Regions from separate parts of the Priestia sp. ABM2_011 genome, predicted to be linked through region 3. Evidence: riboswitches for the same ligand, from Rfam matches in the RefSeq annotation. Region 3 holds a riboswitch; each other region holds the start of a gene.
What was found. A riboswitch is a leader RNA that binds a small molecule or an ion and turns the genes downstream of it on or off. The one in region 3 is predicted to bind thiamine pyrophosphate.
Positions count from the first base shown of each region.

Region 1: another riboswitch for thiamine pyrophosphate. It lies ahead of tenA (thiaminase II); the one in region 3 lies ahead of thiC (phosphomethylpyrimidine synthase ThiC).
Region 2: another riboswitch for thiamine pyrophosphate. It lies ahead of ACXAE4_RS25065 (thiamine phosphate synthase); the one in region 3 lies ahead of thiC (phosphomethylpyrimidine synthase ThiC).

Region 1 covers NZ_JBSWUB010000001.1:3,204,120-3,211,670, forward strand. The annotation lists gene ACXAE4_RS17250 (sodium-dependent transporter) at 1-958, opposite strand, end outside; gene ACXAE4_RS17255 (hypothetical protein) at 1,135-1,317, opposite strand; gene ACXAE4_RS17260 (TspO/MBR family protein) at 1,619-2,365, opposite strand; TPP riboswitch at 2,592-2,690, shown strand; gene tenA (thiaminase II) at 2,787-3,476, shown strand; gene ACXAE4_RS17270 (aldehyde dehydrogenase) at 3,504-4,904, opposite strand; gene ACXAE4_RS17275 (ArsR/SmtB family transcription factor) at 4,918-5,220, opposite strand; gene ACXAE4_RS17280 (SDR family NAD(P)-dependent oxidoreductase) at 5,233-6,012, opposite strand; gene ACXAE4_RS17285 (helix-turn-helix domain-containing protein) at 6,321-7,551, shown strand, end outside.
Region 2 covers NZ_JBSWUB010000001.1:4,757,680-4,765,230, forward strand. The annotation lists gene gpmA (2,3-diphosphoglycerate-dependent phosphoglycerate mutase) at 90-815, shown strand; gene thiD (bifunctional hydroxymethylpyrimidine kinase/phosphomethylpyrimidine kinase) at 846-1,655, opposite strand; gene ACXAE4_RS25045 (thiazole biosynthesis adenylyltransferase ThiF) at 1,678-2,697, opposite strand; gene ACXAE4_RS25050 (thiazole synthase) at 2,694-3,461, opposite strand; gene thiS (sulfur carrier protein ThiS) at 3,467-3,670, opposite strand; gene thiO (glycine oxidase ThiO) at 3,667-4,794, opposite strand; gene ACXAE4_RS25065 (thiamine phosphate synthase) at 4,778-5,401, opposite strand; TPP riboswitch at 5,524-5,625, opposite strand; gene ACXAE4_RS25070 (hypothetical protein) at 5,784-5,999, opposite strand; gene crcB (fluoride efflux transporter CrcB) at 6,047-6,436, opposite strand; gene ACXAE4_RS25080 (fluoride efflux transporter FluC) at 6,437-6,835, opposite strand; gene ACXAE4_RS25085 (amino acid ABC transporter substrate-binding protein) at 7,177-7,551, shown strand, end outside.
Region 3 covers NZ_JBSWUB010000001.1:4,865,413-4,872,963, forward strand. The annotation lists gene ACXAE4_RS25565 (undecaprenyl-diphosphate phosphatase) at 1-525, opposite strand, end outside; gene ACXAE4_RS25570 (hypothetical protein) at 984-1,274, shown strand; TPP riboswitch at 1,356-1,470, shown strand; gene thiC (phosphomethylpyrimidine synthase ThiC) at 1,584-3,353, shown strand; gene ACXAE4_RS25580 (VanZ family protein) at 3,521-3,976, opposite strand; gene ACXAE4_RS25585 (Ger(x)C family spore germination protein) at 4,176-5,285, opposite strand; gene ACXAE4_RS25590 (GerAB/ArcD/ProY family transporter) at 5,275-6,366, opposite strand; gene ACXAE4_RS25595 (spore germination protein) at 6,359-7,551, opposite strand, start outside.

The DNA of each region.
Region 1 (7,551 bases), 1.7 Mb from region 3:
GCAGTGAAAAAGCAGACGTAAGCGTAGCAAATAGAAATAAAATTAAAAACAGTGCTAAAAAGACGGTGCCAAACGGCATTTTCTCAAATACTGTTGGCAAGACCACAAACAAAAGTCCAGGTCCTTCGGTTGGCTTTAATCCGAATGAAAAAACAGCTGGAAAAATAGCCAAGCCTGCAAGCAGCGAAACAAACAAGTTCAAAATAGCAATGGTGCCCGCTGAACGCGTCAAGCTTACTTTTTTCCCTAAATAAGAGCTATATGTCACCATGCAGGATAATCCTACGCAAAGCGAGAAAAACGACTGACCGAGCGCATAGAGAACAGATGACCCTGTAATGGCTGAAAAATCCGGTTTTAAAAAGAACTTTACTCCGTCCATAGCTCCGTCTAATGTTAAAGAGCGAACCACAATGATAATAAAACAGATAAATAACAACGGCATCATGTATTTATTAGCACGCTCTATGCCTTTTTGTACGCCTTTTGAAATAACAAACACTGTAATTAATAAAAACAGCGCCTGTGCACCTAATACCACATAAGGTTGGCTAATGACGGCATTGAACAACGGACCGTACTCTTTTCCGCTTAGCATACCGGTTACGCTCATAATCGTATATAAAATCACCCAGCCGCCAACGACGCTGTAAAAGGAAAGCAAAACGACACAGCTGAGTACTCCCAGCCTGCCAATCCATACCCAAGCGGACTTTGGAGCAATTGCTTTATAAGCACTAATCGCTTCTTTTCCCGTATGTCTTCCAATGATAAATTCTGCCAACAGAAGCGGCAATCCAATAAAAATTGTAAATAAAATAAACAACGCAAAAAATGCTCCACCGCCACTGGTTCCGGTTACGTATGGAAATTTCCATATCGCTCCTAGACCAATTGCTGCCCCAGCAGATGCTAAAATAAAACCGAGGCGTGAAGACCACTGATTTCCTTTACTCATATAATGTTACTCTCTCCTCTTCTAAACTCAAAACTCATCTGATTAGTACTGTACCATAAATGCAGAAGAAAATCATTCCCGTTTTACTTTTTTCTATAAAACGATATCTATATAGAATAGAAAAAATGAAGAAGCAGCTGCCTCTTCATTTTGAGTTTGATGTTTCTATTCAAAAATTATTCTCTGTACGATGATTCGTCTCCACGGTAGGCTTCTTGATTTGATATTTCTTCAATATGCATATGCCCTTCTCTCTCTAAACGAAGAACTGTACGCTCTGCATCTTCATAACTCTCGCACGTCACTTGTTTATATTCCATATCGTCTTTATCTGTGTAAGCCACTAAATATGTTTCCATTTTAACTCCTCCTATATAAACTATATGTAACGTATGTTGCCTTTTTCGTTTATTTCTAAACATATAGGCTCCAAACATAAAGCCTAGCATACTATAATAGCGGAACTTCAATTTAAAAAGTTGAATTTTTCATTATGCACCGATGCAACATGGAGGTTACGCTTATGACATTTATTTTATCATTCGTACCAATTGTTGTTCCTTTTGGTATTTTAATTAGCTTAATTGCTTTTACAGCTGCTTTTTTACAATCAAAAGAGCATCATAAAAAGCTCTAGCTTACAAAAGCTAGAGCTTCTTTTTAAAAACGTCTATAGCGTTTAATCAGTCCCACAATAATAGCAATTGCTAATAAAACAATCGAGATGATAACAGTAATGACAATTGGCTGATTTCCACTTTGTTTCACCGCAATGGCAATATAAGCCCAAATAAAAACAAGCGGATAAACAGCGTCTCGGTTTTTTAATGTAAACATAATGCCCAGCGCAGCCCCTACCAGCAGCATAATAATCGTCCATGCTAACTCATTTAGGCCAAGTAAGTGCTGTATTCCATTTGCTTGAAATACGACAAATACATTAACAATAGTCGCAACAGAAATCCATCCAAGATAAAGCGAAATCGGCAGACGCATAAACCATGTCGTCATCCGAGAATGCTGAATAATGGAATATACAATCATTAATGTGCCTAAAATAAAGAGCATAACTAAAAGGGATAACTTATAGTAATCGTTTTGGAAAATAAAGATCCACGCACTATTTAACAAACAGTTTAGAAAAAACCAAATGCCGATACGTGCATATATTTCCTTTTGATCTTCTCTTGCAAAAAATTGGCGTATAACCCAAATGGTTAATAACAAATAAATAACGCCCCAGATAGCAAAGGCATAACCGGCTGGTGTAAACAACGTAGGAACTTGCGCAGAAGCCTCTGCCGTTGTTTTGCCTCCTATTGGAATCGCATTTGCTAAATAATTCACAAGAAGTGTAATAGCCAAGCCTACTGTATTTAATACAGCATACAAACGAAATTTTGCCATTTTGTTCTCTCCTTTCTTCTATTTATATGGGAATGTTTCGGAGACGAAAACGGCTCTTCCCTTCATTAATACCTCTTCTTCCCTAAAAATATGCATTTTTAAACAAAAATGATTAAAAATAGCTTCAAGAAGCTACCTCTTTAAGAGATAAAAACCGTTAGGGAACAATTTTCCGTAACGCTTTCTATTTTTCAGAATATATGGTAAGTTAAACATAGACTAATAGGAAGTCCACTAGGGGTGCCGACCGGCTGAGACAAGTTTTCTTGATCCCTTTGAACCTGATCTGGCTCATACCAGCGTAGGAAAGTGGCAATGTTCAGTTTTGTACTGTCCTTTGCCACTCCGTTTATAAACGGAGTGTTTTTTATTTCCTTTATGTGCTTGTTTGTGACTTCCTCATAATTAAAGGAGGATTTTGATGTCATTTTCATCTCAATTAAGACAAGAAGCAAACTATATTTACGAAGCCATTTTTAACCACCCTTTTATTAAAGGAATTGCTGAAGGAGACGTGCCAAAAGAAGCGCTTATTCACTACGTTTCTCAAGACTACGAATACTTAACAGCATTTGTCCGCATTTACGGCGCTGCTTTAACAAAATGCCGTACGCGTACCGAAATGGAAGCCTTTAATGCCGGCATTTCTACGGTATTACATAGTGAAGTACACCCTCATAATAATTTTTGTGAAGTAGCAGGCGTACGCTATGAAGACCTCCACACTGAGGCTCTTTCACCAACGGCCAGCCACTACATTAACCATATGACAAGCGTTGCGCATACAGGCAGCTTAGCGGAAATCATTGCCGTGCTTCTTCCATGTCCGTGGACGTACGTTGAAATTGGCCAGCGCATTACAGAACAAGTAAATCCATCTCCTTCTCATCCTTTTTATGAATGGATTCAGTTTTATAATAATGAAGAAATGAATGGCACAACACAATGGTTTTGTAACAAACTTGATGAACTCACCGAGCAAGCGACTGAAGAAGAACGTAATCGTATGAAAGATCACTTTATCAAAAGCTGTGAGCTGGAGTATTTATTTTGGGAAATGGCGTATACACAAGAAAAATGGCCGCTTTCTCAGCTTTCACTTTCAAAATAACGAAAAAGCCTCCTATCAGGAGGCTTTTTATTTCAATAATTTTTTAATCATTTTCAAGTTTTGTTTCTCTGAAGGATAGCGGAATGACAAATCAAACTTGGTTGTTTGAGACAGCATGCTTTTAAAATGAGAAAATGTCTGAAAGCTGTCTTTTCCATGATATTGGCCCGTACCGCTTTCTCCAACTCCGCCAAAGGGTAAATATGGCGTAGCGATATGCATAAGCGTATCATTTATACAGCCTCCTCCAAATGAAAGACGCTCCGTTATGACGTTTTGTACATTTGCACTTTCCGTAAACAAGTAAAGAGCTAACGGCTTAGCTTTTTCTTGAACTTTATGAATAACTTCGTCTAACGTTTCGTATTCAATCATAGGAAGAATAGGCCCAAAAATTTCTTCTTGCATAACGTCTGATGTCCAGCTTACTTCACTTAACACCGTAGGTTCTATTGTGAGCGTACTTTTATTATACCCGCCTCCAACTATAGCGTTTCCGTCTTTTAAAAACTCAACTAGCCGAATAAAATGGCGCTCACTGACAATACGGCCGTAGCGCTCACTTTCAAGCGGATTACTACCGTAAAATTGATAAATCGCTTCGCGAAGTTTCTCCACTAGCTGCGCTTTTACCTTTTTATGCACGAGCAAATAATCGGGAGCAACGCACGTTTGGCCTGCATTCATTCCTTTGCCAAACATAATTCGCTTCGCTGCAAAATCTAGGTTTGCATCTTCATGTACAATGCACGGACTTTTTCCTCCTAGCTCCAGCGTGACGGGAATAAGCTGCTTCCCTGCTTCTTGCATAATAATTTTCCCTACATTTACACTTCCCGTAAAGAAAATATAATCGAGGGGCTGTTTTAAAAGCAGGCTCGTCGTGTCTACAGCGCCTTCAATCACGGTCACAAATGCTGGATCAAAAGCCTCAGCTAGTAATTCTTGTATAACCCGAGATACGCTAGGCGTTAATTCAGAAGGCTTTATAATCGCCGTGTTTCCAGCGGCAATCGCTCCTACTAAAGGAGACAGCGCTAATTGAAACGGATAGTTCCACGGAGCAATAATTAACGCGACTCCATACGGTTCAGGAACAATTTTCCCTTTAGAGCCCACGTGTGTTAAAGCGGTTTTTACTTTTTTAGGCTTCATCCATTTTGCTAAATGCTTAAGCGTAAACCGAATTTCCTCTAGTAAAATCCCAATTTCCGACGTGTACGCCTCTACTTCGGATTTATTCAAGTCTTGCTTTAAAGCATCCATAATTCTCTGCTCGTTTTGTTTGACTGCGTCTCTGAGCTTATTCAGCGCTTGAATGCGGCTGCTGATGCTCTTTGTCTTTTGTGCATAGAAATACTGCTTTTGTGTAGAGACAATATGTTCAATGACCGTTTCATCTGTGATATAGAATTGCTCGTGGTTCATCTCTTTCATCTCCCTATAAACATTCAGCTTCAACTGTAGCAAGCAAGCTTTTTAATAGCTCAACTGCCTCGTTTAAAGCTAATGAATAATATCTCTGCGTTCCTTTTTGCTCAATTTGCACAAGCTTTTGATCACGTAAAATTTTTAAATGATGAGAAATTGCCGGTCGTGATAAAGTAGACTCGTTTGCAATTTCATTAACGGTTAAAGGCTCTTTTTCCGCGAGCAGCAAAATAATATCTTGTCTTGCTGAATCACTTAGAGCCTGAAAAATAGGAATGCTGGCACGAAATAACTCCACTGCTTTTTCACTCATAAATATTCTCCTTTATTTAATTTCTTGTGTTCTGCGGACAACGGATGAAAGCCACTTTCTTGGTACAAAGCGCGGGATGAAGGTGGCGAGACGAAACTGTACTCCTGGTACGATAACCGTCTGACCTTTCATAAATTTTTTATAGCCCGCTTTAGCAACTGCTTCTACATCCATTGCACCGCTTTGAAAAAGCTTGGAATTGCTCAGCTGGGCCCGATCGCTAAAACCCGTTTTAGTTGGACCCGGGCATAGAGCACTTACCGTTACATTGGTACCTCTTAATTCATTTTCAAGGGCCTCTGTGAAAGATAATACGTACGCTTTCGTTGCGTAATACACTGTCATAAGCGGACCCGGCATAAATGCAGCAACGGACGCAATGTTTAAAATTTTCCCGTGATTTCTTTTGACCATATCGGGTAAAAATAATTTTGTTAAATGAGTTAATGCTCGGATATTTAAGTCAATCATGTTTAACTCTTCATCTAAAGCTGTTTCAATAAATTTACCGTATAGTCCAAAACCTGCATTGTTCACTAAATAATCAACGTGCATTTCTTTATTTTTAAGTTCTTCATACAGTGACTGTATCTCTTCTTCTCTTGATAAATCCTTTACAACCGTTATCACGTCAATATTATAAGTAGATTTTAAATTCTCTCTAATCGCTGTTAGTTTATCAGCACTTCTGGCAACTAAAATTAAAGAATGGCCATCCTTTGCGAATTGATAAGCTAACTCTTTACCTATTCCTCCGGACGCACCGGTGATGAGCGCATAATGCTGTGACATAGTGTTCACTCCTTATGTTTATATGTTCAAGAACTTAAACATTTAAACTTATCTTATAGGATTCATTTTTTCCCGTCAACTGTTTTCTATACTCTCCTTTTCTTTTATGTTTTCCATTTTTGCCATTTGCGCATTTCTGTACATTTTTTTACAAAATATGCGTTTTCTTTACATAGAAGGCTAATGTCGTCTAGTTTTGACAACCTTTGTCACCTAGCAGGAAAACAAGTGAAGATATGGTGAATACAACATACAACAAATAATCCATTACATAGTTGGATGAAAATAGATAAGGGAGGAAATAAAAAATGATGGAGACGTATACAATTAAAAAAGTAAGTGATCAATTAGAGGTAGAAAAGAAAACGTTAAAACAATGGGAAAAATTATTGGGCAGCTATTTAACAATTGAACGAGTAGATGGGGCCCGTGTCTATACAGAGGAACAAATTGAATTATTTAATGATATTAAACAGCTGTTTGATGAACAATGTACGTTAGATGAAGTCAAAGAATATGTTCAGCTGCTGATAAAGGAACAAGAAGAGCAGGAGCATTTAGTGATGGAATCAGAGGCAGCGGTTTCAAAAGAAGAAGAACCAGCAAAGTTGAAAACTGCTAAAAAAGAAAACGTCATCGATTTTCAAGAACACTCCAATAAACAGATGAAGCAAGAAAAGAAAAAAGCTGCTGAAAAGCAGGAAAGCATTTCAGAGAATAAGCAAGAGAAGACCCCTCCTATACCTGAAGCACGATTAGCTACTGAAGAAGAAAAGCAGGCTATTTCTGCTTCTATTGAAGAACCAAAACCAAACGACCTTGTCGTGAATGAAAAAGAGCTGCTTCAAGGGGAACTAGTAGAAGCTGTTCGCCGCTATGAAGATGTGTTTGAAGTACTTGATACGTTTAAAGCTGATTTGTTAAAAGAAATGCGAGAAGGAATGCGAAATGAAGTTCGGGAAGAAATTGTCGGAGAAGTAAAAAAAGAGCTTGAAAAAAGTGCTACTCAAACTGTAGAAATGGTGGAGTCGGTCGGGGCATATATCTCTGAGTCTTCAGAACGCAGCGCAAGAGATGTAGAAAATATGTCTAAAAAAATTATCCGTTCTAACGAAAAATCGTTTGATGAAGTCACTTCTTTGATTGAAGATTATTCAACAATTGCGGAAGAAAAAACAGAGGATATGCGTCTGTTCATGAAAGATGTCATGGAGAATGCGGATGAATCCTCTAAAGAAATGCAGTATTTATTAGACCGATTCTCAAGCAATTCTACCGTTGCGATGAATCAAGTGAAATTTATGGTTGAAAAACTAAACAATTCTTCAACTAATACGACAGAAGAGCTTCGTGATTTAATTGATTCGATGAATGAAGAACGAGTCTATTATTTGAAAGAAATGGAGAAAGAGCGTAAGCTTCATCGTCAAAGCGTAGCTGAACGCGAAGAAATGTTTAGTGATTTTGTCCAAACCTTCAGACAAACCGCCGCTGCTGATATGAAGCGAAAACGGAAGTGGTGGAAGCTGTTTCTCTCCT
Region 2 (7,551 bases), 110 kb from region 3:
CTCCTTTCCCCGGCTTTAGGATAAAAAACTCTTTCCTTCTCATAATAAAAAAGAATAGAGTCCTTAGTCACTGTTGAAAGGAGAACACGATGATAAAACTTGTGTTGATTCGGCACGGACAAAGCGTGTGGAATCTTGAAAATAAATTTACAGGCTGGACGGATGTAGATCTTTCTAAAAATGGATTGCAAGAAGCGCGAGAAGCTGGAAAAGTGCTAAAGAAAAACGAATATACTTTTGATATTGCCTATACTTCTGTTTTAAAACGATCCATTCGCACTCTATGGATTATCTTACATCAAATGGACTTCATGTGGATTCCTGTATACAAATCTTGGAGGTTGAATGAACGACACTACGGAGCTCTTCAAGGTTTGAACAAAGAAGAAACCGCAAAAAAATTTGGCGAAGAGCAAGTACATTTGTGGAGAAGGTCGATGAACGAACGCCCTCCTGCTTTAAAGACAACAGATATTCGCTATGAAGCTTCCAACCCTAAGTATAAGGAATTAGCTAAGGGACAATTTCCTGTAACGGAAAACTTAGCTGATACAGAAAAGCGGGTTCTAGAATATTGGAACGAAACTATTGCTCCTTCTATTAAAGCTGGCAAAAGAGTTATTATTTCCGCTCACGGTAATACGATTAGAGCTCTGATGCAGTATTTGGATAACATTTCACCTGATGGCATTGCGAACTTGAATATTCCCACAAGTGTGCCGCTTGTGTATGAGCTTGATGATAATTTAAAGCCCATTAGACATTATTACTTAGGCATCGACGGAGAGATTCCTACACATATTCCTTCTTCATAAAAAACGTGCCTAGATTGTAGGCACGTTTTTTTATGTGTTTGAACGAAAGTATTTTCTATACGCCCAGTGATTAGTAGGACCGTGTCCGGAACCAATTTCAAGCGTATGCTTAATCGCATAGTGAACAAAATCCGAGGCGGTTTGAACTGCTTCAACCACGCTTTTGCCTTTTGCTAGTTCAGCCGTGACGCAACCAGCAAACGTGCATCCCGTTCCGTGTGTATGCTTTGTATTCATCTTTTCATGCGTGATTTCAACGTACGTATGACCATCATACACTATATCAATCATATCTTGATGAGATTGATCATGTCCGCCTTTAATTACCACGTGCTTTACACCCAGCTCATGCATCTGTTTTGCCGCTTCTTTTCTGTCTTCAATCGTGTGAATTTCTTTACCCGTGATGACTTCCGCCTCCGGTATGTTCGGCGTAATGACTTCACAAAGAGGCAACAATTCTTTTAGAGCCTGTACAGCTTCTCTTTGAAGAAGAGATTGACCACCTTTTGCAATCATAACGGGATCAACTACAATATTTTGCAGTCCGTACTGTTTGATTTTACGAGCCACTGCGTAAATAATATCAGCACTGAACAACATACCTGTCTTCACTGCATTGGGAAATAAGTCAGTGGCAATTGAATCTAACTGCGTTTCAACTGCTTCTACTTCTAAAGGATAAACTCCTTGAACGCCAACTGTATTTTGTGCAGTCACAGCTGTAATAACAGACATGCCAAAAACGTCACGCTCTTGAAATGTTTTTAAATCTGCTTGAATTCCTGCTCCTCCACCGCTGTCTGATCCAGCAATGGTTAATGCTTTTGGTACTGTCATGCTTGAAACCTCCATCTCTTTCTTACCCAATATACCGATGATAAAGTGACTTTGCTTCTACTATATCGTTTGTTCCATGGACAAAGACGCGCCCGTCTTGAAACATCACTAAACGGTAATCATCTACATAAAAAGAAAGCAGATACGGATTTTGTTCAATTTTATATCCTTTTTCTTTTAATCGTTCACCTAAAGACTGCAGCGGCTGCTTAGCTGATTTGCCCGGACGGATTTGTACCGTGTTTCTTCCGCATAGCACAGCTGTTTTCGTTTGATTTTCATATTGTAAAAAGGGATACGTTTGTTCACTGCCGCATGAGCGGCAAGCAGATTTGCGAAACACGTTCACATTGATGCTCGTATACTCATTTTTCCATACGTCAAACGAAACAAGTTCCCTTCTGAGCGCATTCCAGTCTCCGACTAATATTTTTAACACTTCTGTTACTTGATGAGCGACTACCATTTGTACAGCAGGACTAATAATCCCCACTGTATCACATGTTAACCCTCCAAGCGGTACAGACTCAAGCAAACAGGATAAACACGGTGTTTCACTTGGTATGATAGTATAACTAATTCCATAACTTCCTACACATGCTCCATAAATCCAAGGAATATCATATTTTTGTGATAAATCATTCATTACAAGGCGTGTGTCAAAATTATCGGTCGCATCAATCATAACATCTACCCCCTCAACAAGCTGTTCTAAAACTTGAGGGGTACCGTCTGCTACGTGCGCTTCTACTTTTACATCATGATTAATATCGTGAAGCCGTTTTTTAGCGGCAATTGCTTTTGGGATTCTTTTATCAGCATCTTTTTCACTATACAATTGCTGCCGCTGAAGGTTGCTCCACTCTACATAGTCCCGGTCAATGAGCGTTATTTTCTTTACCCCCGCTCGCGCAAGGGCCTCGGCGTTCCCTGTTCCAAGAGCACCTGCTCCTACAATCAGAACATGCTTTTCTTGAATTTGCTGCTGTCCGCCTTTTCCAATAGGTTGAAACAGTTCTTGGCGGGAATAACGATTAATCAACCGATACTCATCCCTTCTGTTGGACTGCTTGCCGTTGCATATTGTTTCTTTTCAATACGTCCTGCTTCAAATGCTGCTCTTCCTGCTTCAATCGCTAGCTTCATAGCACGAGCCATTTTCACAGGATCTTTTGCTCCTGAAACAGCTGTATTTAATAACACACCATCTGCTCCTAGCTCCATAGCTTGAGCCGCATCTGAAGCCGTTCCAATACCTGCATCTACAATTACTGGAACAGTTGATTGTTCAATGATAAAACGCATGTTCAACGGATTAATAATACCTTGACCTGAACCGATAGGCGAAGCTCCTGGCATAATGGCATGTACGCCTAACTCCTCTAAACGACGCGCAAGTAAAACATCATCTGATGTGTAAGGTAAAACGGTAAAGCCCTCCTTTAACAGCTCTTCACTAGCTTTTAATGTTTCAACGGGATCAGGAAGCAGCGTTTTATCACATCCAATTACTTCTACTTTCACCATGTCACAAAGTCCAGAAGCTTTAGCTAATTTAGCAATACGTACCGCTTCTTCTGCAGTTTTTGCTCCAGCCGTGTTAGGTAACAGAGTGAAACGCTTCACATCAAGTGCTTCTAGTAAATTAGGCTGATTTTGATCAAAAATATCCATTCGTCTAACAGCAAATGTTAAAATTTCTGTTTCCGACTCTTCTACCGCTTGACGCTGAGTCGTAAAGTCCGGAAATTTCCCTGTTCCTAATAATAAACGTGAATTAAATGTATATTGTCCAATTTTTAACATACTCTTCATCCTCCTCCTACAAATGAAACGACTTCTAATGTATCTCCATCTTTTAAACTTGCAGCACTATGTTCTTCTTTTTGTAAAATGTTCTTGTTTAGCTCAACAATTACCACTCGTTCATGCAGGTTCTGAGCCTGCAACAAGTGCTCGACCGTTTCAATTTCATCTCCAACAGTAACGGTCTTACCATTAATGATTAGATTCAATGAACTCCCTCCATTACTCTCGTTAGCTGAAATGATGTAAAAAATGAATGATTCGGCTCTTTCCCTACCAAAGCATCAGCCATAATTTTTCCAGTTGCAGCACTTAATAAAATACCGTTTCGGTAGTGGCCAAACGCCATGTGTAGATTCGCTATTTCAGGATGCTCTCCTAAATAAGGCCAGCCATCATTTGTTTGTGGACGAAGACCTGACCATGCTTTTTCAAATGTGGCTTCTTTAATAGCCGGCAGAAGCACAGCAGCTTTATCCAGCAGAAATTGAATACCTTGTGCAGAAACGGTCTTAGTAAAATCATGCTGCAGCTTAGTTGCCCCGATTACGATTCTTCCACCAGCCTTTGGCACTAAATAAAAACCTTCATCTAAAAAAATCGTTTTAGAAAGCAGCGGCTTATGACTTTGAAGAGCAATACACTCTCCTTTTACAGGAAATACCTGACCTAAATGTTCAGAAGAAATAAAACGTTTAGCCCATGAGCCTGCTGCGATCACTACTTTTCCTCCATAAAAAGAGCCTTTAGACGTCTGTACACCTTTTACTGTTTCATTTTCCGTAATAAGAGAATGAACGTCACAGTATTCAAATACATCTGCTCCGTGATACAAGGCTCCATGAGCAAGAGCATGTGTTAACTTAGCCGGAGCTAGCTGGCCGTCTCCAGGTATTGTAATGGCTCCGTATATGTCTGGAGAGAGCCCCGGTTCTAACAACCGCGCTTCTTTTACGTCGATCCATCTTACATCTTTGTCCCATTGATGATGCTGATCGGCTTTTTTCTTTAATACGTGTGCATCTTCTTCTGTTACAGCGACTTTTAATAAGCCTTTTTGAATAAGCTCTACGTCGATTGCCGTTTTTTCTTTTAGTTCCTTCACCAGTTCAGGAAACATACTTCTGCTCTTAATAGCAAGGTCTAAAAGAGGACCTTCTTCATCAATTTCAGCTTGAGCACCTAAAATACCAGCAGCTGCACTTGAAGCTTCACAACCAATTTGATTGCGCTCAAGAATGGCTACTGACGCTCCTTGTTTTGACAAATGATAAGCGATAGAAGAGCTAATTATGCCTCCTCCGACTAACAGTACATCATAATGCTGCTTCATTTTCTCCACCTCCAGATGTCCATATATGAGAATATTGTTTGATTGCTTTAAGCGGATATTGCGCAAGCATGACACCAGACATCACAGCTATACCGTGTGCTCCTGTTTGCAGCACCTCTTTGGCATTTACAGGTGTAATTCCACCAATCGCAATAACTGGTATCTTCACAGCGTCTACTACTTCTTTTAACGCTGCTATCCCTCGGCTTTTTAATTCTTTTTTTGAATGAGTTGAATAAATATGTCCGTATAGAATATAGTGAGCTCCATCTTTTTCAGCTTCTAGAGCTTCTTCCACAGAGTGAACTGATTTTCCGACAATAAGAGAAGGAAATGCGTCTCTAACGCACGAAACGTCTAAACTATGATAGGCAAGCTGCACCCCTTTTGCTTTTAAAGCATGCGCTACATCAACTCGGTCATTTACAATAATTTTAGAGCGACAAAATGGCAGGCTTTCTAGTAAACATTGAATCTGCTTTGCCGTTTTCTTTTTTTCTCTAATATGAATGGCACCCGCAAAAGGCACGATAGCCGTTAAAATGTCCCGAACCTCTTCAATTGGCTGCTTATCTGTTGTAATGACATGAAATTTAGGAATATCCATATGATCGAAACCTTTCCATTCAGAATAAAGAGAAATTTCAATCACTTTATCTTGTGTAGAGGGCTTTATTACATACAAAAAAACCACTCTACAACGTAGAGTGGTTAGCATGTATCGTTATGTAAACATGATCGCCACTTCCCTACGCTGGTACAAACCAGATCAGGTTCAAAGGGTCCGAAATGCATTCGTCTCAGCTTCAAAAAGCTCCCCTAGTGATTGCTATTTATTGATTTTGTTTTTGCACTTAAAATTATAACACAACTAGATGTAAATACAATATCTCTTTATGCTCTTACGGCTCTCTTCCTTTTATAGATGTATCTTTTAAGCTTCTTTACTAAGAGGCCCGGCGCACCGCACCATTCTGCTTTTTATATCGTTAGTAATCGGTATAGTCGTCAAATTCTTCTTTGTCTTTTTCCTTTTTCCGATCCCATATAAACAGCAGGAGTAACATAATAAAAGTTAGAATATAAAAACCGTAAAAAATAAATGCCGCCACAACATTTATAAATAAAAATAAAAAACCGATGATCTGACCTGCAACAGCAACAATCAACAAAATGTATTTCCAAACTTCTGCTTTTCTATCCATTCTCTACTTCTCCGTCTTTTTGTTTTTCCCTACTAGAAACGTTCTCTTTATTTAAATAAAAACGTTCCTGCCAGTAAACCGACTGTAAATAAACCAATTGTTCCAAATGCTGAAATCCCCACGTACACCAACATTTTCTGATAAGATTTTTCTCGAATTAACTGCACGGTTTCCACACTAAACGTTGAAAAAGTGGTAAAAGCCCCGAAAAAACCAATGCCGATCATTAGAAATATTGAATCATTATAAGCATGACTCGGAACCTTTCCATAATAACTACCGTAAAAAAGACCAAGTCCAAACGCACCAAGCAAGTTAACAAACAGCATTGATACTGGAAAAGGAGGATTTGAAGCTGTTTTTGTAACCTTTAATCCCAAAAGATAACGGCATATGCCTCCAGCTGCCCCCCCAAGTGCCAAGCTCACTATGCTCATTTACTTCACCTCATGTACTTTTACTAAATTTTTTCCTGCCGTTTCACCGCATAGATAGCCTGCTAAAGCAAAAAGGATTCCGCCTACTAAAGAGACAATGAAATAAATGGCTCCACCCCATAAATAATGCTGAGTGAGAGAAACGAAGTCTCCTGCAAACGTTGAATACGTGGTAAAACCGCCGCATAAGCCCACGCCTAGTCCAAGCTTGATCCATTCCTTTGGCTGTTTCCACGCAAAAAATCCCGTTAATAGTCCTAATATGAAGCTACCTAATAGGTTTTCAATTACTGTTCCTATTGGATACCCCGTATATAATAAGGAAAGATTTAGAAAATAACGTGCATACGTACCAGCGATAGCACCAAAGGCAATTGAGATTAAGTTTATGGCTTTCATCATATCGCTCCGTTTCATAAATTCTTCTTTAAGTGTACCATAAGGAATTTATTTCTACCTTAACATTTAACTATATGTTTATTGCACCAAAAGTCATGAAAAAATGAAAGAGAAAATCGTCGCATGAAACTTCCTTTTTACTCCTCGAATATCCCTTAAAAATCCATTTAATCCAAATTCTAAAATCTTTCTGTATCCTTATGACAAACCGTGTATAGAAGGTATATTTCCCTTATTTTAAGTCACATTAATCGTATAAGTTTTTTTTGTTGACTTTTGCTGTGTTCTTGTTTAGTATCACAGAGTATCATTTCCTATCAGAATACTAGGGGGTTTAGAAAATGAAGAAATTTGCTGCACTTTTGTCGCTACTATTAGCTTTCACAGTTGTGCTTGCCGCATGCGGTTCTAGCTCAAAAAATGAAGCAAACAATGGAGACAATAAATCTTCACAAGAGGATTTATATAATAAAGTGAAAAAAGATGGTGTATTAACAATTGGAACTGAAGGTACATACCCTCCGTTCACTTTTCATGATGACAAACAAAAGCTAACTGGGTTTGATGTAGAATTGGCTCAAGAAGTAGCTAAACGTCTTGGCGTAAAAGCTGAGTTCAAAGAAACACAGTGGGATGGCATGTTTGCTGGATTAGATGCTAAACGATTTGACATGATTGCTAATGAAGTTGGTATTCGTGAAGATCGTCAAAAGAAA
Region 3 (7,551 bases):
ACGAGAAAAACCTGGCCAAAGAGCAATACATTGAAACAGTCCTATACCTAGTGCTTGTCCATAAGACATTTGGTCCACCGTCTCTACACGCGGACGTTTAGGTCCAAACAAATCTGCTAGAATCATTAATACAGCTCCGACCACTAAGCCAATTAGCACCGTATTTAAAGAAAACAAATGTTCATCAATGTAATCATCAAACAAAAGTCCTAACACTCCTGCGGGTAACAAACCAACAATTACCTGCATTAAATTTAAGCGATTTGTCGGTCCAATTGCAGCAGCTGGTTTTTTTCCCAATCCTAATAAATTAATAAAACGATCTTTAAAAATAACAACTACTGCTAAAATCGACCCTAGCTGAATAACAATCTTAAATGTATTAGCTACTGGAGATGAAAATAATTCTTTTGAATTTAACCACAGGTCATCCACAATAATCATATGCCCAGTTGACGAAACGGGAGCAAACTCTGTTAAACCTTCTACAATCCCTAAAATGATTGCTACAATAATTTCCCACATAAAGCTATGTACCTTGCCTTTCTTTCAAATTAATAAGCTTATCGCTTCGTTTTACATGCTCAACTATTTTCCTATTTTGACACTTGCTTTTTTATCATAATTGTTAAAACTATGAAATACAATGTGTATTTGCAAAAAGATAAGAATCTTTAATAATTTGTAATAAAAAGCTTACATGCTACAACCAAAAAACACGATATCAGCTTTTATTTATTTTAAAAAGCAGTCACTATGTTCAGTATAAATTCTGGTCCCTTAGCTAAAAATGAATCATCTAGACTATTTTTCTTTAGTGTGAAAAAATGACTAAATCATTATGTTTTTTCCATCCCCCTTTACTGTCATCTATCATTTTAATCCAATAGGGCTGACTTATACGACATATCCCCTAAGTAATTTGAAACTTTTTTCTCTCTTTTCTCGTATATAGTAGTATCTTTTTTAGGAGGCTTTTTACTATGAATGGAAATGTACGTACAATGAAATGGGTCACTGCTGGGTATGAAGCCTTGCTGGGAATTCCTTTAATTGGCGCGGGAATTGTTATGGGCTTTAGCTATACTCCTCTTTTTATTGGATTTATTCTTCATGCTATCACACTCATTTTAGCTAATAGACGAGGGTTATCTGCTTATGGAAACATACTAGGGCTTGTTACCTCACTGGTTGCTTGGATTCCATTTTTGGGATTTATCATGCATATTATTACAGCTATTGTGATTGCAATCGATGCTGCTAGACAACGCTAATTGTCTAGCTTTTTTTATTTAAGGGTTGATTTTTTACCGAATGATGGTAAACTTAAGCCGTAAATTGAATAATTTGAATGTTATTTCTACTAGGGGTGTCTGATAGCTCAGACTGAGAGAAGAGTGCAATAAAACTCTTTAACCCTTTGAACCTGATTTGGGTTATACCAGCGGAGGGAAGTAGTCTTGAAAAGAATAGTATAGTTTTATTCTTTTTTTGCCTATTCCATCGGGTTCTGTCTATCACAGAACCCGATTTTTTTATGGTTCGGTATAGCTACACTTTATGCGAAACCGGAGGAATATGTAATGTCAAAACAAAATGTATCAGTTTCTATGAAAAAGCCTTTTCCAAACAGTCACAAAGTATATGTCCAAGGATCCAGACAAGACCTTAAAGTACCTATGCGTGAAATTCATCAGTCTCCTACTACAGGGTCTTTTGGTGAAGAAGAAAATAGTCCCGTACGTGTATACGACACGAGCGGTGTTTATACAGATCCCTCTTATGAAATTAATTTACAAAAAGGATTACCGGCTCTGCGCGAAAAGTGGATTGCAGAACGAAACGATGTAGAAACATATCAAGGCCGTACGGTTCAGCCACAGGATAACGGTTATTATGACGGTGATCCAAGAGATCAGTACGAGCGCTTTATCACTAAACGTTTACCTTTGCGCGCGAAAAAAAATCAAAATGTAACGCAAATGCACTATGCGAAAAAAGGAGTCATCACGCCCGAAATGGAATTTATCGCTATTCGTGAACAGATGAATCCTGAAATTGTGCGTGAAGAAGTAGCAAGAGGACGTGCGATTATCCCTAATAATATCAATCACCCTGAGAGCGAACCGATGATTATCGGCCGCAAATTCCATGTGAAAATTAATGCTAATATCGGAAATTCAGCTATTCGTTCAGCTATTGAAGATGAAGTAGAAAAAATGACATGGGCAACGCGTTGGGGAGCCGATACAATTATGGATCTATCAACAGGAAAGGATATCCACACAACACGCGAATGGATTATCCGCAACTCGCCTGTTCCTGTAGGGACCGTTCCTATTTACCAAGCGCTTGAAAAAGTAAAAGGCGTAGCAGAAGATCTAACGTGGGAAGCATACCGCGATACATTAATTGAACAAGCAGAACAAGGTGTTGATTACTTTACTATTCACGCAGGTGTTCTTTTACGTTATATTCCTCTGACAGCGAAACGTACGACAGGTATTGTTTCACGCGGAGGATCCATCTTGGCGCAGTGGTGTTTAGCTCATCATGAAGAGAATTTTTTATATACTCGCTTTGAAGAAATCTGTGAAATCTGTAAAGCATACGATATTGCTATTTCGCTTGGCGATGGGCTACGTCCTGGTTCCATTGCAGATGCTAATGATGAGGCACAGTTCGGTGAATTAGAAACGCTTGGTGAATTAACTAAAATTGCTTGGAAACACGATGTTCAAGTTATGATTGAAGGTCCTGGACATGTTCCAATGCATCTCATCAAAGAAAACGTAGATAAACAAATGGAAATATGCCAGGAAGCTCCCTTCTATACTCTTGGACCGCTTACAACCGACATCGCTCCAGGCTATGACCATATTACATCAGGTATTGGTGCTGCAATGATTGGCTGGTTTGGGACAGCTATGCTTTGCTACGTAACGCCAAAAGAACATTTAGGACTCCCGAATAAAGAAGACGTTCGCGAAGGCGTTATCACCTATAAAATTGCTGCGCATGCTGCTGACCTAGCAAAAGGCCATCCAGGAGCACAAAAACGCGATAATGCTCTGTCTAAAGCAAGATTTGAATTTAGATGGAATGATCAATTTAACCTGTCACTAGATCCAGAGCGCGCAAAAGAATATCACGATGAAACACTTCCCGCTGAAGGTGCTAAAACAGCCCATTTCTGTTCAATGTGTGGACCTAAATTCTGTTCGATGCGTATTTCTCAAGATATTCGTAACATGGCTCAAGAAAATGAAAAAGATGTAAACGAAGTAAGAAAAGAAGGAATGAAAGAAAAAGCTAAAGAGTTTGTTAACAGTGGTTCAAATATCTATCAATAATGAAGTAGAACAGCTAAAAAAACAAATTAAGCAGCTTGAAGGAAAGTTATTATTTGTTCAGCAAAATTGTCAGCACATTATCGTTGAATCCTCACATTCTTCCGTAAGACGCTGCATTAAGTGTTTCTATCAACAAGATGCAAAAAGGACTTCGTAAAGAAGTCCTTTCATCTTTTTTTGAAACGTGCTTTCAGCATGTTCTTGATCCAATATAGTATTTTAATAATAACCCAGCCTATAAATGTACCTAGCGTATTCAAAAAGATATCATCAATATCAAATACTCGTTCCGTTAGCTTGTACTGTAAAATTTCAATCAGAAAACTGATTAAGAAACCAGTCGTAAAGACTTGAATAAAACCGTCAAACCACTTCATAAACAACGGAATAAACATTCCAAGCGGCGCAAACATCACGATATTTCCCAGTATATTTGTCAGAGTGAGCATTATATTACCGCTGTCCCACATCAGACGGATTGTACTAAATAAATCCAAGTTCATTGCTTTTCCGTAAACATGTTCGTTTTCCCGTATGAGAGTAGCATAAATGACCACTGCCCCGTACGCAATAAATAGAATGAACATGACTTTTTTAACGATTGACCTGATGCTTACATTCACTTCAACATCACCTTCTTTGACTCCCCAAACCATTTATTATTATCTATATGTATATGTCCACTGCTTTCATTCGTAGTGAATGGATTTACATGCTTTTTTTATCCTATCACATCAATAAATAAATACAATTCCCTTTTTATTATTTTGTAAACTAACATTTTTCCACTTAAAAAAAGCCATGCGTTTCGCATGACTTTTTTTAATTAATAATTCCACGATGGATAATTTCCACTTGTACTTTCGGATTAATCGAGATGTTTTTATAGTCCTGTCTCCATTTAAGCCTTTTCCATATACTCGGATGATAAGCAGCTGCTTCTCTTCCTATTTCCAGAAAATCACAATTAGCTTTTTGTAGCTTTCCAACTACTTTTTCAGCTTTTTTTTGTAGAATCTTTTCAATTTCTTCCTGCACCTTTTTTGTCAATGCAGGAGATGACATTTCATTTTTGGTAAATTCATTAATGCTTACTTTTACATGTAGCGGTATGGTTACTTTCGCTCCGTACATCGCATCCGGTTTAAGGTGCATTTTTGCTTTAGCGCCTGACACATCATACGATACTACATACTGTTGATCATGTATGGTAATTTTGTGACTCATAATCATATATTTACCTTTTTGATTTCCTAATAAAAGAAGCACCTTGGATTCCTCAGGATTTAATGTAATGCCTGAAAATTTATCTTCATTAAATAAAGCTGTACCGATTACATCAACGGTCTTATTTTCAGTATTTAATTTCACATAAGGGAGTGCTAGTCCTTTTCCTTCATCAAATAAAACGGTACAAAGTGACTGAAGAGTTTCAACAGGCACTAAAGAATTGACTTCAGCCGTATGAACAACTCCGTCTAAATACTCTCCAATTAGCTCTTCTCCTACTTGCTGTAATTCAACTATGGTACTCGGCTTTCCTTCTACAATGACATACTTAGCTGTCAAAGGACTTTCTGATGTGCGATATAAAACGTCGGATAATTCTAATACACCCTCCTTAGCTAATTGATTTTCAAATAAAACAATTCTTTTTTTAGCAGACATAACAATTCCAGAAACCTGCTGGTTAATTTTTGTACGATCGTCTCGAGGTGAATCCCCTGCTACATGATAGGTTTTATTCACTAATGTCCCTTCTTTAGACGTATAGGAACGGATCGCAATAGTAGAAATCACCTTATCTTTCTTTTTTTCATAAGCCACTGTAGACAAAAACATCGTATCTTTTAACAATTTTTGATCCCAACATCCTGTTAGAAAACTTAAAATTAAACATATGCTCAATACCTTGATAAGTTTATACTTCATTTTTTACTGTTCCTTTTCTTATCCATGATAGAATTAACAAACAAATAGGAATACAGAAAATGAATACGTAAATTAAGTAGTTAGTTGCCTGTGACAAAGCTGCCACAAGATTATCCGTTCTTGAAAAATAAATAGAAAGACCTGTTACGAATATCAATACAATTGGAACAAACGGACGGTGAGTTTTCTTTTTGAATATTTCCTGCATGCCTACACTTGAAATATACACGTACATAATAAGGGACGTAATAACAGAAATAATCCAAAAAGTAATAAAAACCAAATCGATTCGTTCAATCACTGAGTTTTGTGTCGCCTTCAAAATGTATAAAACCGGTTCTGGTACGATTAAAATTTCATCTGGGCTAAAAAACAAATAACAAGCAATGATGATATAAACATATAAAACGGTAACGATACAATTACTAAGCATGACCATTTTCAATGTCATAGTGGATTTTGCCTTTACAAACGGTGCTAAAATCAAAATGGCTTCAAAGCCTAGCATTGAGATACTTCCTTCTTTTGACGCTAGCAAGATATTTTGAATACCGCTGTGCCCAATCGGAAATAGATACCGGACATCAGCCTCTTTATAAGCATTTGACACCAGTAAGACTAAAATGATTAAAAATACAGATACAATTGTAAAAAAACGCCCTATGTTTCGAACATTCTCTTTTGCAAAATATAGGGCAATAACAACTAATAAAAGGACCAAAACATATGCTGGGGTTAAGTGGTACAGCCAGCGCTTTAACACGTTTACATACAAAACAGTAATAACACTTGAAACAATGATGTAATAAAATACATATCCTACATTTAGAAAATTCCCTATCCACTTACCAAGCAGCTTGCTGGTCATTTGATATAAAGTTAGACCTGGCAACCGATGCGTTAGTCCCCAGTGGAACAATGTAATGACTTGAATTATACACCCGCTAATTAACATGGAAATCCAGCCGTCCGTATGCGCCGTCTTAAATAAGTTATAAGGTAACCCTAAAACACCAATACCAATTTGAGTTTGCAAAATGATAAAGAACAGCTGGCTGGCTGAAATACTATTTTTATTCATTTGAATCCCAATTCCTTATCGCTTTTTGACGTTGGCGTTTTTGAGGCTTAGCGTTAGCAGGCCTTTCATTCAAATAGAGCTGATGCATCCTTATAAAAACATCCTTTAAGCCAGAAAATTTAAATGGCGCAAAAGGGATTAAGTAAGGCATCGTAATAGACTCTAAAATAACTAAATGCATAACAATAAGAACTAGTACAAAAACAATACCCAAATAGCCAAAAGCGGCTGCTCCGATCATCATAGGAAAACTTAAAATTCGCAGCGTTGTGCTCATTTCGTTTGATGGCACAACAAAGGAAGAAACGGCTGTTAGAGCAATAACAATAATCATCATATTTGAAACTAAACTCGCTTCAACAATTGCTGTGCCGATAACTAATCCTCCAACTACCCCGATGGTTTGAGCAATGGATGAAGGCAGCCTGAGCGATGCTTCTTTTAATAGTTCCAATATCAATACCATAATAAATGCCTCTACTATCGGAGGAAACGGAACGTTCTCAAGAGATCCTTTTACCGTAAATACTAAGTCCAAAGGAATTAACTCGTAATGAAAAGAAATCGTTGCAATATAAATCGCAGGTAAACTCATGGCAACAAAAAAACTGAACACGCGTAAAAGTCGAAAAAATGAGCCATAAAGTGCACGTGTATTGTAATCTTCAGGCGATTGATAAAAAGTAAAAAAGTTAACAGGAGCAATTAACGCAGAACTATTACCATTTGTTAAAACTGCCATTCTTCCTTCTAACAAGTTACCCATTACTCGATCCGGCCTTTCTGTATTCAGCAGCTGAGGAAATGGTGACAGAGGTGAATCTTCTAGAGCCTCTTCAATGACACTCCCACTATCCACTCCATCCACTTCAATTTGTTTGATACGATCAATAATCATATTACAAATTTCTGCGTTTGCTATATTTTTCAAATATAAAACTGCCACTCGAGTGCGTGAAATACTGCCTACTTCGATATAGCGTACAATAAGGCTTCCATCTAAAAATTTTTGCCTCATCATGTTTAGATTTTTGTCCAAGCTCTCGACAAAACTTTCCTGTGAACCCCTAATCACTTTTTCATTCAGCGCTTGATTAACTTCTCTTGTAGCCGTTTTGGTAGAATCAATTGCATAAACAAACGGATCATTCTCTATTAATAAAACAGACGCACCTCGGCTCATTA